Regions from separate parts of the Rothia sp. HMSC065D02 genome, predicted to be linked through region 1. Evidence: predicted binding sites of a transcription regulator. Region 1 holds the regulator's gene; the other holds the start of a gene.

What was found. Region 1 encodes LexA, which represses DNA repair genes until DNA is damaged. Its sites were predicted from a motif close to TCGAACANNTGTTCGA; they were not measured.
Region 2: uvrA (excinuclease ABC subunit UvrA) is a predicted target of LexA. The motif match lies at 5,640-5,655, and genes of this name have one in related genera.

The regions. Positions count from the first base shown of each region.
Region 1 covers NZ_KV820082.1:86,644-93,483, forward strand. Annotated here, with positions in the region: gene HMPREF3016_RS03880 (class I SAM-dependent methyltransferase) at 1-526, opposite strand, end outside; gene hflX (GTPase HflX) at 644-2,293, shown strand; gene HMPREF3016_RS03890 (ATP-dependent DNA helicase) at 2,312-4,327, shown strand; gene HMPREF3016_RS03895 (VOC family protein) at 4,490-4,858, opposite strand; gene lexA (transcriptional repressor LexA) at 4,961-5,629, opposite strand; gene HMPREF3016_RS11415 (hypothetical protein) at 6,135-6,263, opposite strand; gene HMPREF3016_RS03905 (LysM peptidoglycan-binding domain-containing protein) at 6,284-6,724, shown strand.
Region 2 covers NZ_KV820092.1:392,926-399,765, forward strand. Annotated here, with positions in the region: gene HMPREF3016_RS09190 (CTP synthase) at 1-384, shown strand, start outside; gene HMPREF3016_RS09195 (MerR family transcriptional regulator) at 567-947, opposite strand; gene HMPREF3016_RS09200 (zinc-dependent alcohol dehydrogenase family protein) at 1,128-2,174, shown strand; gene HMPREF3016_RS09205 (formate--tetrahydrofolate ligase) at 2,402-4,114, shown strand; gene HMPREF3016_RS09210 (MBL fold metallo-hydrolase) at 4,727-5,500, opposite strand; gene uvrA (excinuclease ABC subunit UvrA) at 5,677-6,840, shown strand, end outside.

The sequences.
Region 1 (6,840 bases):
CATCCAGCCATTTTTGCAGGGAATCAGAACCCAAATTCTTTTGAACGACCAGATAAGCCGCGCCGCCGGGGGCTAGCCGCGGAAGCCACGTGAGCAGAATATTGTGCAAAACCTCTTTACCCACGCGAATCGGAGGATTGGACCAGATAGTATCGAAACGTAACGTGGGATCTATCTCATCGGGGGTGCTCACCGAGACGTTATGCAGCCCCAAAGCGCGGGCATTCTGTTCCGTGAGCGAAAGCGACCGGGAATTGACGTCAATCCCATAAACCTCAGATTGCGGAGCAAGCATAGCTAAAGATAACGCGATGGGTCCCCAGCCGCATCCAATATCGAGCATATATTTTCCGTGCGGCTCAGGTACCTGCGCGAAAAGAACTGCAGTTCCCTTGTCTATTCCCGAAGGACTAAAAATACCGTTCGCGGTCGTCACGGAAACCTGACGACCCGCCAACTCAACCTGAACCCTTCGAGGTTTGAACTCGGCTTCGGGAGACGAGGAAAAATAATGCTGTTCGCTCATGAATCCAGTGTACCCGGATGCGCTCCGCATCATCGCTGCTACGCTGATGCGCCCACAGCGAGAGATAACCGAAAACCGCGACAACTGTGGCATGCGACCGCTAAAATAGAGGAACATATGAAATTAACAGATACCTCTTTTTCCAGCGAAAAGTTGCCCAGTGATGAGCAGCTACGCCGAACCGTAGAACGAGTCCTGGGTCGTGCAGACGCCGCGGTACAGACCACTATCTACCCCGAAAGCACCGGTAGCACCGCACAACGCCGCGTGCTCGATACCCGTGCCCGAGAAATTTCCGATAATCAGCGGGAACACTCAGAATTTGACGGCGAGCAGGAAGACCTCGCCGAACGCCGCGCATTACGCCGAGTCGCCGGACTCTCCACCGAACTCGATGATGTGACCGAAGTCGAATACCGTCAGCTGCGCCTAGAACGCGTGGTTCTCGCCGGGCTATGGACCGAAGGGACCGTCGAAGATGCCGAGAACTCCCTGCGAGAACTCGCTGCACTCGCCGAAACCGCAGGATCTGAAGTGCTGGACGGGCTAGTTCAGCGCCGCCTCAAACCTGACCCCGGAACTTTTCTTGGCTCAGGAAAAGCCCTCGAACTCAAAGACATTGTTGAGGCAACCGGTGCTGATACCGTGATCGTCGATTCTGAATTAGCACCCTCACAACGACGAGCCCTCGAAGATATCGTCAAAGTCAAAGTGATCGATCGTACCGCCCTGATTCTAGACATCTTTGCTCAACACGCGAAATCTCGTGAAGGCAAAGCACAGGTCGAACTTGCCCAACTCGAATACATGCTTCCGCGTCTGCGCGGCTGGGGCGCATCCCTGTCACGCCAGGCAGGCGGGCGTGCAGCATCCGGTGAAGGCATTGGTTCACGCGGACCTGGTGAAACCAAAATTGAGATGGATCGCCGCCGTCTACGTGCCCGCATGGCAAAACTCAAGCGCGAAATAGCTGCTATGGCGCCCGCACGTGAGACAAAACGCCTAAGCCGTAAACGCAACAGGGTACCCTCGGTCGCTATCGCGGGGTATACGAACGCAGGTAAGTCGTCGTTGCTGAATCGTCTGACCGATGCCGGTGTTCTGGTGGAGAACGCTCTCTTCGCAACCCTGGATCCGACCGTGCGCAAAGCACAGACTCCGGACGGCATCGGCTATACGCTTTCGGACACTGTAGGATTCGTGCGTTCGTTGCCCACCCAGCTCGTGGAAGCATTCCGTTCCACACTCGAAGAGGTAGCCGATGCAGACGTGATTCTGCATGTGGTAGACGCATCTCACCCAGACCCTGAGGGGCAGATTCGCGCCGTACGTGAGGTTATCGCAGATTTAGATGCTCGCCGTATACCCGAGATTATTGTGCTCAATAAAGCGGATGCGGCTGATCCCTTTATCCTCGAACGCATGCGACAGCGCGAACCGAACCACGTCATCGTCTCGGCGCGCACAGGGGAGGGCATTGACGAACTCAAGCAGAAGATTGCGGATACAATTCCGCGGCCATCGCTTGAAGTTAAATTACTGATCCCCTATAACCACGGTGAAGTTATTTCCCGTCTTCATGCTTGGGACGCTGAGATTAAAAGTACTGCGTTTGTCTCAGATGGAACCTTTGTCACCGCTTTGGTGCGTGAGGATGTTGCCGCAGAACTCTCTGACTATGTGATCGACGGCGAGCTCCTTGAAGTGCTTGAATTGGAGCTTCAAGACTCTGCCTCTGAACCCGAAAACGTCTGTGAACTCGCGTGATGAGAGCGTGAGCACCCCATGACCGATAATATTACTGCGCCCACCGGGATGGAGCTTGAAACTCTGCCCGGTGCAAAACCCGTGTTAGATTTGCTCGATCATGTGATTGAAAAAACGGGCGGGCAAAAACGCTTCGGACAACGTAGAATGGCAGCCCATGTTGCGCAGGCTTTCGACCTTGAGCGGCATCTCCTCGTGCAGGCAGGCACCGGAACCGGTAAATCCCTCGGGTATTTGGTGCCAGCCCTGCATCATGCGGGTGTAAGCACAAAACCCATTGTTGTGGCGACCGCAACCCTGGCCCTCCAGGCGCAGATCGTAAAACGAGACCTTCCAAAACTTATGGAGGCACTCTCTTCTGAGCCCGAATCTGAAAATCAGGTCGCAATCCTCAAGGGCAGGAACAACTATCTATGCCTGCACAAACTCGACGGCGGATACCCCGAAGAGGAACCCGATACCCTCTTCGACATGCCTCAGCATAGTACGTCTCGCATCGGTGAAGAGGTGCTGCGGCTCAGGTCATGGGCGGAAAAAACCGAAACCGGTGACCGCGACGAACTTAAACCCGGTGTATCGGATCGTGCCTGGGCGCAGGTATCTGTGAGCGCCTCAGAGTGTTTGGGAAAACGCTGCCCCCTCGTTGAGGAGTGCTTTAGTGAGCGGGCGCGCCAAGAAGCATATGAAGCCGATCTCGTGATTACTAATCATGCGCTGCTTGCCATCAACGCTTTTGAAGGTTTAGGTGTACTTCCCGAACACGATATCGCTATTATTGACGAGGCGCATGAGCTTGCAGACCGCGTGACCGGTGCGGTGACGGATTCCCTTTCTGCTTCCTTAATCAGGCGTGCCGCTCGCGATATCCGCAAGAGCTCCAAAGCAGACTCCAGCGCGCTCGAACAAGCCGCCGGTTCTTTAGAAACCGCATGTGAAGGTGTTTCTGAGGGCTTGATAGAAAGGCTCGAAGGGCGACTTCTGAACGCACTCGCGGCTGTAGCCGATGCCGCACGGGCGGCGCTTTCCGACTCTAAGAGCGACAATAAAGAGGCGGATGCCGGGCTTCAGATGGCTCGTTCACGTGTCTCTGAGGTACACGATGCCGCAACGCGTATGCTGGAGTCTGCCGAACATCGCGAAGTGCTGTGGTTATCACGCCAGGGTGGTTGGGAAAACGGACGATATACCGCAGCTTCCGATCAGGATCCCGCCACACTCCACGTTGCTCCTTTGAACATTGGAAGCCGTTTGCGTGAGGGGCTTTTTGAGGACCGTACCGTTATTCTTACGAGTGCAACCCTTACCGTGGGTGAATCCTTCGATGCGGTAGCAGGTGCCCTAGGGTTAGCGGGGCCGCAGGCTCCGCGCTGGGAAGGTCTTGATGTGGGCTCTCCTTTTGATTATCCACGGCAGGGAATTCTGTACGTGGCTTCCGACTTGCCCAAACCGAGCTTTGGCGTGAATCCTCAGCAGCTCGAACGATTACGCGAATTATGTGAAGCTTCTGGTGGTGGGGCTCTGGGGTTATTCTCGTCGAAGCGAGGTGCCGAGCAGGCGGCTGAATATGTACGTCAGCACACGGATTTGAATATTCTCTTGCAGGGAGAGTCCTCATTGCGGGCTCTTGTCGAGGAGTTTACTGAAGATATAAATGCTTGTCTTTTCGGCACCATGAGCCTTTGGCAGGGAGTGGATGTTCCCGGAGACTCCTGTCGTCTGGTACTGATGGACCGTATACCGTTCCCGCGCCCAGACGATCCTCTCGCTCAAGCGCGTACCCGTGCCGTGGCAGAAAAAGGCGGGAATGGGTTTATGGCTGTTTCGGCATATCATGCGGCAATCCGCATGTCTCAGGGAGCAGGGCGATTGATACGTTCCGTCCACGATCGCGGGGTAGTGGCGATCCTTGACTCTAGGCTGGCGACTCAGCGATACGGTGGGTACCTGATGCGGGCGATGCCTAACCTTTGGACCACCCAGGATAAGAATGTTGTTTTGGGTGCTTTAGAACGGCTCTATCAGAGTATTGACTAAAAGCAATAAGATACGCGGGTTTAATACACGTTGTATTCCGGTACTGGTACCGAGACATAAACGTAGCGAAGCGTCCATAGATGTAATGTGGGAAAGGGAGGGTACCGTTCGACGGTACCCTCCCTGATGTATTGTGCGTTTATGGCTGCCTATAGTAATTAGTTAGTCTATCGGGGCAACTCGGATATGGTTCCCATCTAGATCACTTGCTACGAAAGTCATCCCAAATACATCACGATGGGGCTCTTCCAATATGACAACCCCTTGTTCCACCCAGGCTTGGTACTGCGTGAGGATTTCTGCATCGGAGCCCTTGAGATTTATACATACCTCAGACGTACGTGTTGAAGTTTCATGAAGAGTATTGCTTGCTCCGGTCCACAACGCTAGCGAGACTCCCGGCGCTAAATCCATGGTGACATAGCGTGGCGAGGTAAAACTGACCTCAAGATTTAGAATGCTCGTATAGAAGGACACTGAGGCCTCGATATCCGATACATAGACAATAAAAACGATCTCACGGTCAATCATTGTGCTGTTGTTCCTTCTGGACATGAGACGGTTGAATACGCAGGAACGGAACCTCTAGCGCGTGTCTTTTGAGAAAAACGCGCGCAGTTCAGAAGGTCCCTGTTAGATGCTTCGCAGAACAGAAACTACTTTACCCATCACCGTGGCGCGGTCGCCGAGTATGGGCTCATATTGGGAATTTCGGGGGAGCAGCCAAGTATGACCATCTACTTGGCGGAATACTTTGACGGTCGCTTCGTCGTCAAGAAGAGCCGCAACAATGTCTCCATTATCAGCGGTGTGTTGTTCACGCACAACAACCCAGTCACCGTCGCATATGGCGGCGTCAATCATAGAATCCCCTTTGACGCGAAGCATGAAGAGCTTCCCGCTGCCCACGAGCTGGCGGGGGAGAGAGAGAACATCCTCAACGGATTGCTCAGCCGTAATAGGACCACCAGCAGCAATGCGACCTACGAGGGGCACGGGAACCATATCCTCATCGCTCACCTCAAATGTAGGCAGCTCCGGAAAATGGGCTGAAGCGCCCTCAGACTCTATATCGTCAAGAATCTCGATGGCACGCGGTAGTTTTGGATCGCGGCGAATATATCCCATCTTCTCAAGACGACCGAGCTGATGAGTCACCGAAGAAAGTGAAGCCAATCCAACGATATCGCCAATCTGACGCATCGAAGGGGGATATCCCTTCTGCTCGATTTCTGTACGAATCGCATCCAAAATTTTCTGCTGACGTGGAGTCAGCGGAGGGCGCTGAGCTTCGGGTGTCATGCGGAGCCTTCTTTCTAACTATTTGCGCACGCTATGGTTCCTAGAACATTGACTGGATCCAGGTAGGCATAACGATGAACCGTCTCGTTCTCAGTCTAAAGCATCAGAGGGAAAACTTCAAACAAATATTCTATGAACCTTGAATATAATCGAAGAAATATTTAGTAACTTTCTACTAGACTATCGAAACTAGATTCGATATAGTTGGTGTCTACGGAAGACATATTCGATAAAAGTTGAGGTTTTTCGGTGGGGTGTTCTAGTTCAAGCTCTTGCTATGCAGGGATTATCGGTCTTCGAAGTACTTCGGTATTTCTAGAGCATCTTGAGAGAATCCGAAAGCAAAATATGTGCTTTCTGCAAGAATATGAACTCATGCCAACCGCATTATGAGCGCTGAGAATGGTGTGTAACGGCGAGGATATGAACTGGTCACACACCAGCGGAAAGGAAAATACTATGGCAGCGGCTACTTCTTCCTCCCGAATTCCGGCGGGGTTAACCGTTATTCACCCAGCTCGTGTTCGACAGGACTCTTATCAAACACGTTCACACTATGCTTCATCACGCCGTTCCCGTATGTCGCATCCTCGGCTAACTTCTTCCCAATCACGTGCTGTATACGAGACTTCATTCTCAGCTACACCACAGAAAGTGAACGTCACATCTTCCTCTCAGACTCAGCAGAGCGTAAACGGTAAAACATCAAGCGGACAGCGGCGGGTTCCAGAAAAACTTAAAGGGGTGTCGGTGGTTAATAAGCGCAATCCCTCATTTTTCACACGTGCTATGCATCGCTCTAGGGCTCTGAAAAATTGGGTTTTTGGCATTCCGCTGATAACGCTGGCGGCCCTTGTCGTTCTTGGGGCGTTCATTCTTATATCGCCGCATACAGCAAACGCTGGAAATAATTCTCAAGGTGCAGGAACCCGGTACGTGACCGTTCAATCTGGAGATACGCTCTGGGATATTGCGCAAGAGGTAGACCCGAAGACTGATCCACGCGACACCATGGTGCAGATCAGTAAACTTAATGATCTGCAGGGTTCAACTGTCAAAGTCGGGCAGCGTCTAGAAGTCCCAAATGTGCGATAGCAGTCATAGTTGCTATCTAGAAAACGTGACTGGATGTGCGCTTATCATAACTATCTGCATTCTTTGTTCTCATGACTAATTTGAGACTGGTGGCTTTGAAGGGACCTGTATCGCGT
Region 2 (6,840 bases), on a different contig from region 1:
GCCTATGTGCAGGCGTTCGTTCCGGTCATTCCTCCGGCAACTAGCTCGGATGCAGGTATCTCAGCTCCGGCAGTACATGATTCGAACTCCGTCCCCTTGGAACATGAACATGTTGTTAACTGGTCGGATTATGAGGTGACGGGTGATCATGAGATTACCTTTAGCGTACCGACCGGTACCGCAACTTGTTTTGATGTACGTGCCGAAGCTGCTGAAAGTAACGGTACTCTCCACGTGGCCACTGTTGAGGGCTCCGTGCTTGGAGCGCCCGATAAGTGCACCATGGAAGGGCGCACCGTTAAGGTAAGGGTTTACACCAATGCTCCTGCATCGTCCTTGAAGGTGCAGCAGCTTCCTGCATCGCAGGTAACCCTTCATGAATAAGAAGAAGATCCAGCCTGTGTAAGGTGGCGAGATCCAATGCTAGAGAGTATCAAAAGATAGCTTGGGTAGACGGGTCTTTCACACATACTCTCTGAGAGGAATAATGATCGGGGTACCTCACCTAAAATGGTGTGAGGTACCCCGATTTATATTCGATATTCACTAATAAATTGAGCGCTAGGTTATGCATGCTTCTTATTCTCTTGCGCCATTAAATCTTGGTAGTACGCAATTTTTCGGTCCACAAAATCAATCCTTCGCTGAGCATCAAGTAGCTGCTGACGGGCAACGTGTGCGTAATATTCGATAATGTGTAAACGCTCCGATGCTGTAGACACGCCACGACGGCTGAGGTCTACATAGGCTTTGACATCGTTAATGCTCATACCGCATGCACGTAAGCAGTGAATCGTTTCAAACCACCCCACGCATTCTTCGGTGAAAACACGCCGTCCATGTTCATCTCGTTGCACAGTGGGAATAAGGCCTTTGTCGCTGTAATACCGTACCGTATGCGGGCTTATGTCAAGCTTTTCTGAGATTTCTTTGACGCTGTAACTCATAATTCCAGTATCTCACGGCACCCCAAAGGTATAAGATACTAAGTTTTATTCTCAAAAATAGATGTGGAATAACATAGCTTTTATCTTCCATGGTGCTTGCTTTCGAGTAACTCGAAGGGCGTACTCTAATACAACGACTGGTTAAAACCTAAAGAATTTACATGAAAGTGAGTACAGCTAATGCGTTCAGTAATCATGGAAGCCCCCGGTAAGGTCGTCGTCAACGAAGTTGAGAAGCCGACCTTGCTCGAACCCACCGACGCCATCATCAAGCTCGCAGCATCCTGCATCTGCGGCTCCGACCTGTGGCCCTACCGCGGCGCAGACGCAGAGCCCGTCGACCACAGATCAATGGGCCACGAATACATCGGCGAGGTCGTAGAAATCGGCTCCGAGGTCACCACCGTAGCCCCCGGCGACTTCGTCGTAGGCTCCTTCTGCATCTCCTGCGGCGAGTGCGAAATCTGCACCGCAGGCTACCCCTCCCGCTGCCTCAAGGCAAGCGCAGCAGGCGACGCCTTCATCGGTATGCGCTCCAACGGCACCCAGGCAGAATACGCCCGCATACCCTTCGCAGACGGCACCCTCGTCAAGACCCCCGCAACCCCCACCGAAGAGCAGATCCCGCACCTGATGGCGGCGTCCGACGTGCTCGGCACTGGCTGGTACGCAGCAGATGCAGCGAAGGCAGGCCCCGGCAAGACCATCGTGGTTGTTGGTGACGGTGCAGTCGGCCTGAGCGCAGTCATCGGCGCTAAGCAGCTCGGCGCGGAGAAGATCATCATCATGTCCCGCAACCCTGAACGTCAGGCGCTCGCTAAGGCATTCGGCGCAACCCACATCGTGGAAGAGCGCGGCGAAGAGGGCATCGCCAAGGTTCTGGAGCTCACCGACGGTGTGGGCGCACACGGCGTCGCGGAGGCTGTTGGTAACCAGCAGTCCTTCGACCAGGCACTCGGTTGCGTGCGCCACGGCGGCTACATCGGCTTCGTGGGTGTGCCGCACGACAGCGCCATCGGCACCGATAATCTCTTCTTCAAGCAGGTTCACCTGGAGGGCGGCCCCGCCCCCGTGCGCAAGTACCTGCCGACCCTGATTGACCTGATTTACAAGGGTGAGATTGAACCCGGTAAGGTCTTCGATCTAGTATTGCCCATCGACGAAGCTCCCAAGGGCTATGAGGCAATGGATCAGCGTACCGCGACCAAGGTGCTGCTGACGATGTAGTAACTATATTTACTGTCGAGCGAAGAAACTCCTGCGAGCATGAACAACTGAATCATGAGCGTGGGAGTTGCTTCGTCTTTGACCTGGGAACATTGTGTCAAGAGACCTTCCGCAAGATGGCATATTTTCCTCGCCGTATATCTCACATATAAATTTAGGCGACAATCCGTGAGCTAGAGCATAGAATGGGATATGGAACTGTTGGTTTCTACTTGTTAAGGACAATGATGACGAACAAGCCTTTCCCTTCCGACCTCGAAATTGCTCTCGCTGCTGAGCTTAAGCCCATCACCGAAATAGCCGCCGAGAACGGCATCAGCGAAGATCGTTTGGAGCCCTACGGTAAATATGTTGCCAAGGTCCTGCTCGACGAAAGCACCAACGCAGAAACCGCCCAAAAGCGCGGTTCCAAGTACATTGTCGTTACCGCTGTAACTCCCACACCGCTCGGCGAAGGTAAGACCGCAACCTCTGTCTCGCTAGCACAGGGATTCGCCCAGACCGGACGTAAAGCTGCGCTGGCGCTTCGCCAGCCTGCCATGGGACCAACCTTCGGTATTAAAGGCGGTGCCGCTGGCGGCGGTTATTCGCAGATAGTTCCCATGGAGAAGCTAAATCTGCATCTGACCGGTGATTTCCACGCCGTTACCGCAGCCCACAACCTTTTGGCCGCCATGATCGATAACCACCTGCACCAGGGTAATGACCTGCGTCTCGACCCCCGTGCTATCGAGTGGCGCCGCGTTATCGACATGAACGACCGCTCCCTGCGCAACATCGTAGTCGGTCTGGGTGAGCGTATTGACGGCGTGCCCCGACAGACCGGGTTTGATATTACCAGTGCCTCTGAAATCATGGTGATTCTTTCGCTGGCAACCTCCTTTGAGGACCTGCGCAAACGTTTGGCGAAGATTGTTATCGGTCTGAACTACGATGGTGAGGCAGTCACCGCCGCCGATTTGAAGGCTGATGGCGCAATGGCTGTTATTCTGGCGGATGCCATTAACCCCAACCTGCTTCAGACTCTCGAACACACTCCGGCACTTATTCACGCGGGACCCTTCGGGAACATCGCTACCGGCAACTCCTCAGTTGTCGCTGACTACGTTGGCTTGGAATACTCCGACTACGTGATTACTGAGGCAGGTTTCGGTGCAGATATGGGTGCTGAACGTTTCTTTAACGTTAAATGCCGAATCTCAGGGCTGAAGCCTGATGCCGCTGTGCTGGTTGTCACCGTACGTTCCCTCAAATCCCACTCTGGGCTGTACAAGATCGTACCGGGCAAGCCTCTGCCCGAAGGCATGCTTGAAGAGAACCCTGCCGACGTTGAAGCAGGGGCTACTAACCTGAAGAAGCACATTGAGATTGTGCGTAACTTCGGTGTGCAGCCGGTGGTGGCTATTAACGCGTTCCCCACCGATTTCGATTCTGAGCATGAAGCTATTCGCCGTATTGCCGAAGAGGCTGGCGCTCGCGTAGCTATCCATCATGGTGTTGCTGAGGGTGGCAAGGGTACGATTGACCTGGCAAATGTGGTTGCTGAGGCTTGCGACGACGTTTCGAACCTGGAGTACACCTATGATCTTGAGGATTCTCTCGAAACTAAGCTTGAGAAGGTTGCTACTAAGGTTTACGGGGCAGACGGTATCTCGATTGCTCCCGCAGCGGCAAAGCAGCTTAAGCGTTTTGCCGATCTGGGGTATTCGCATCTACCTGTGGTGATTGCAAAGACCCACCTGTCGATCTCTTCTGATGCTTCCCTCAAGGGTGCACCCACCGGCTGGACTTTGCCTGTGCGCGAGGTTCGTCTTGCCGCAGGTGCCGGTTATGTTTACGCTATTTGCGGCACGATGCGCACCATGCCCGGTCTGAGCAAGAGCCCTGCTGCAGAGCGTATTGGCTTTGATGAAAACGGTACGATGATCGGTCTTTCGTAGTGGTTTCTGGGTCATATTTCGCCCATAAAAGACGAAGGCAAGCTTGATAAGGTGCCGTGGGCATCCTCGTTATGTTGGGATGCGCACGGCACCTTTTCTGTGTCTTCGCGGGCTGTACCGAGGGGTAGTTTTTACCGATTTCGTGTGTGTTGCGAAAAAACCATTCAAACAGACCAATTGGTGTATAGAACCCGCATGATTACGCGGGTTTAACAATACTGTTATTTAGGGGTATACCTTGAAAAATGGCTGTATGACGCGGAACTTCCAGAAAAAAGTTTTAGTGATTTACGCCATACAAAAATCAATAAAATCTCGATTGGTATTTAAATGCCCTGCTTTCATGCGGGGTAAAAATAACAGAATGGTTACAAATATGCGCTCAGCTTATCTAAGGTTTTTGGAGAGTGAAAACCATGTAGAAAACCGACCCAAAAGTAGGCTAAACTTGAGTTATCAAGTGATCGAAGGTTTCATGAATTGTCCTCGAGTTGCTTGTGTTTGAGTGAGTGATAGATACCCCCGGGTGTCATAAAACGACCGCGCTATGGTAGCGCGGTCGTTTTGTTTAACCAGACTTGTGCTGCTAGAAAGCCTACAGGATGTACTGGGCTACCAGCCCCGTGAACCCCATTCTTCAAGGTGCGGACGCTCGGTGCCTAATGTTGTGGAACGCCCGTGACCCGGAAGCACAATCGCTTCATCATCAAAGTTTCCAAAGAGCTTTTCAAGAACGTTTGAGAAAAGTTCGCCAAACTGCGCGGGAGAATCGGTCTTGCCTACGCCGCCGGGGAAGAGCGCATCGCCGGTGAAAAGCAAGGTAGCAGGGGAGTCATCTTCCCATGTGGTCTGCACAGAATATACGATGGATCCAGGAGTATGCCCGGGAACGGAAATAGCGCGCACCTGCAGCTCTGTATCGCAAAAATCAAAAACTTCGCCGCCGTTTAACTCGTTTTCGACCGTGAAATTTTCTTGCGCACGAATGGCCTCGGCGTCCGCGGATCCTGCATAAGTAATGGCACCGGTGAGAGATTCAAGCTCGCGCAGAGCACGAATGTGGTCCCAGTGCCCATGGGTGACCATAATACCCGTCACGCCAAGAGCACGGCGGGGGATAGGTTCGAAATCTTCTTCAGATTCGAGAATGCGCACTCGGCGGTCGTTCTCTTCTGTAAGGGCTAGGTTTGGACAGTCCTGCATGATTGCCTCAAGCGTGAAGGTATACAGTGCTTCCGCATCATAAGCGGGATCGATCAGCATTTGCTCACCAGTATGGCGAATCGTGATCAGGTAGACGCTGTTATCCATGTCTGAGACGCTTAGGGCACGTACCGTAAATTCCGGATTTTCGAAGATAAGAGTTGATTCGGGATAAGTAGCCATATATCCAGTGTACTGATGCGGTGTATATCCCGTTTCTAGCGGCAGGTATAAGGGGGTAACGGGAATGAAAGTCACCAGGAAAAAGTTCGCCACGAGTCAAACCTGCATCATAAAGCATGCTATCCCCGCCGAAAGAGCGTAGAATGTAGATTCGAAGATAGACGAAAGGATTTTCGATGCCTCCCCGCGCTGGATCAGCAACCACCCCTTTGCAGTCAAACGACTTGAGTAGCATTCGTGTGCAGGGTGCCCGTGAGAACAACCTCAAAAATGTTGATCTTACGATTCCACGTGACGCAATGGTAGTTTTTACGGGTCTATCGGGATCGGGTAAATCTTCACTTGCTTTTGACACCATCTTCGCAGAGGGACAGCGCAGGTACGTTGAATCACTATCTTCCTACGCACGTATGTTCCTTGGGCAGGTAGATAAGCCTGATGTTGATTTTATTGAGGGGCTATCGCCAGCGGTCTCTATCGACCAGAAATCTACTTCGAAAAACCCGCGGTCGACGGTAGGCACCATCACCGAGATTTACGATTATATGCGCCTGCTGTGGGCCCGTGTAGGACGTGCGCATTGCCCTGTCTGTGGTGAAGAAATTACCAAGCAAACCCCGCAGCAGATTGTCGATGCACTGCTGGAATACCCCGAACGTACGCGTTTGCAGGTTCTTGCCCCCGTGGTATCAGCTCGCAAAGGTGAGTTTGTTGATCTGTTCAAAGACTTGGTGACACAGGGCTATTCGCGTGCCCGGGTGGACGGAAAAACAGTTCAACTCTCGGATCCTCCTAAACTAGCGAAACAATACAAACACACCATTGACGTTGTGGTAGATCGTATCGTGATTAAGGAGGGTATTCACCAGCGACTGACCGATTCCGTGGAGACCGCACTCAGACTAGCCGATGGCCGCTTGCTCATCGAATTCGTAGATGTACAGGCAGATTCACCCGAACGCACCCGAACATTTAGTGAAAACCTTGCCTGCCCCAACAATCACCCCCTGCAGGTGGACACTATTGAGCCGCGTGCCTTCTCCTTCAACTCGCCCTTCGGCGCATGCCAAGCTTGCGATGGTATTGGTTCCAGGCTTGAAGTTGATGAAGATCTTTTAGTACCCAACCCAGACATGACTCTGGGTGAAGGTGCTATTGCTCCGTGGTCGCAGGGAAAATCTACCACCGAGTATTGGCTGCGTCTTCTTGCAGGTCTCGGCGAAGAGCTCGGATTTGATCTTAACACTCCGTGGAAAGATCTTCCTGCCAAAGTTCGCAAAGCAATTCTGGAGGGCAAAGATTTTAAAGTTGAGGTCTCGTACCGCAACCGTTTTGGACGC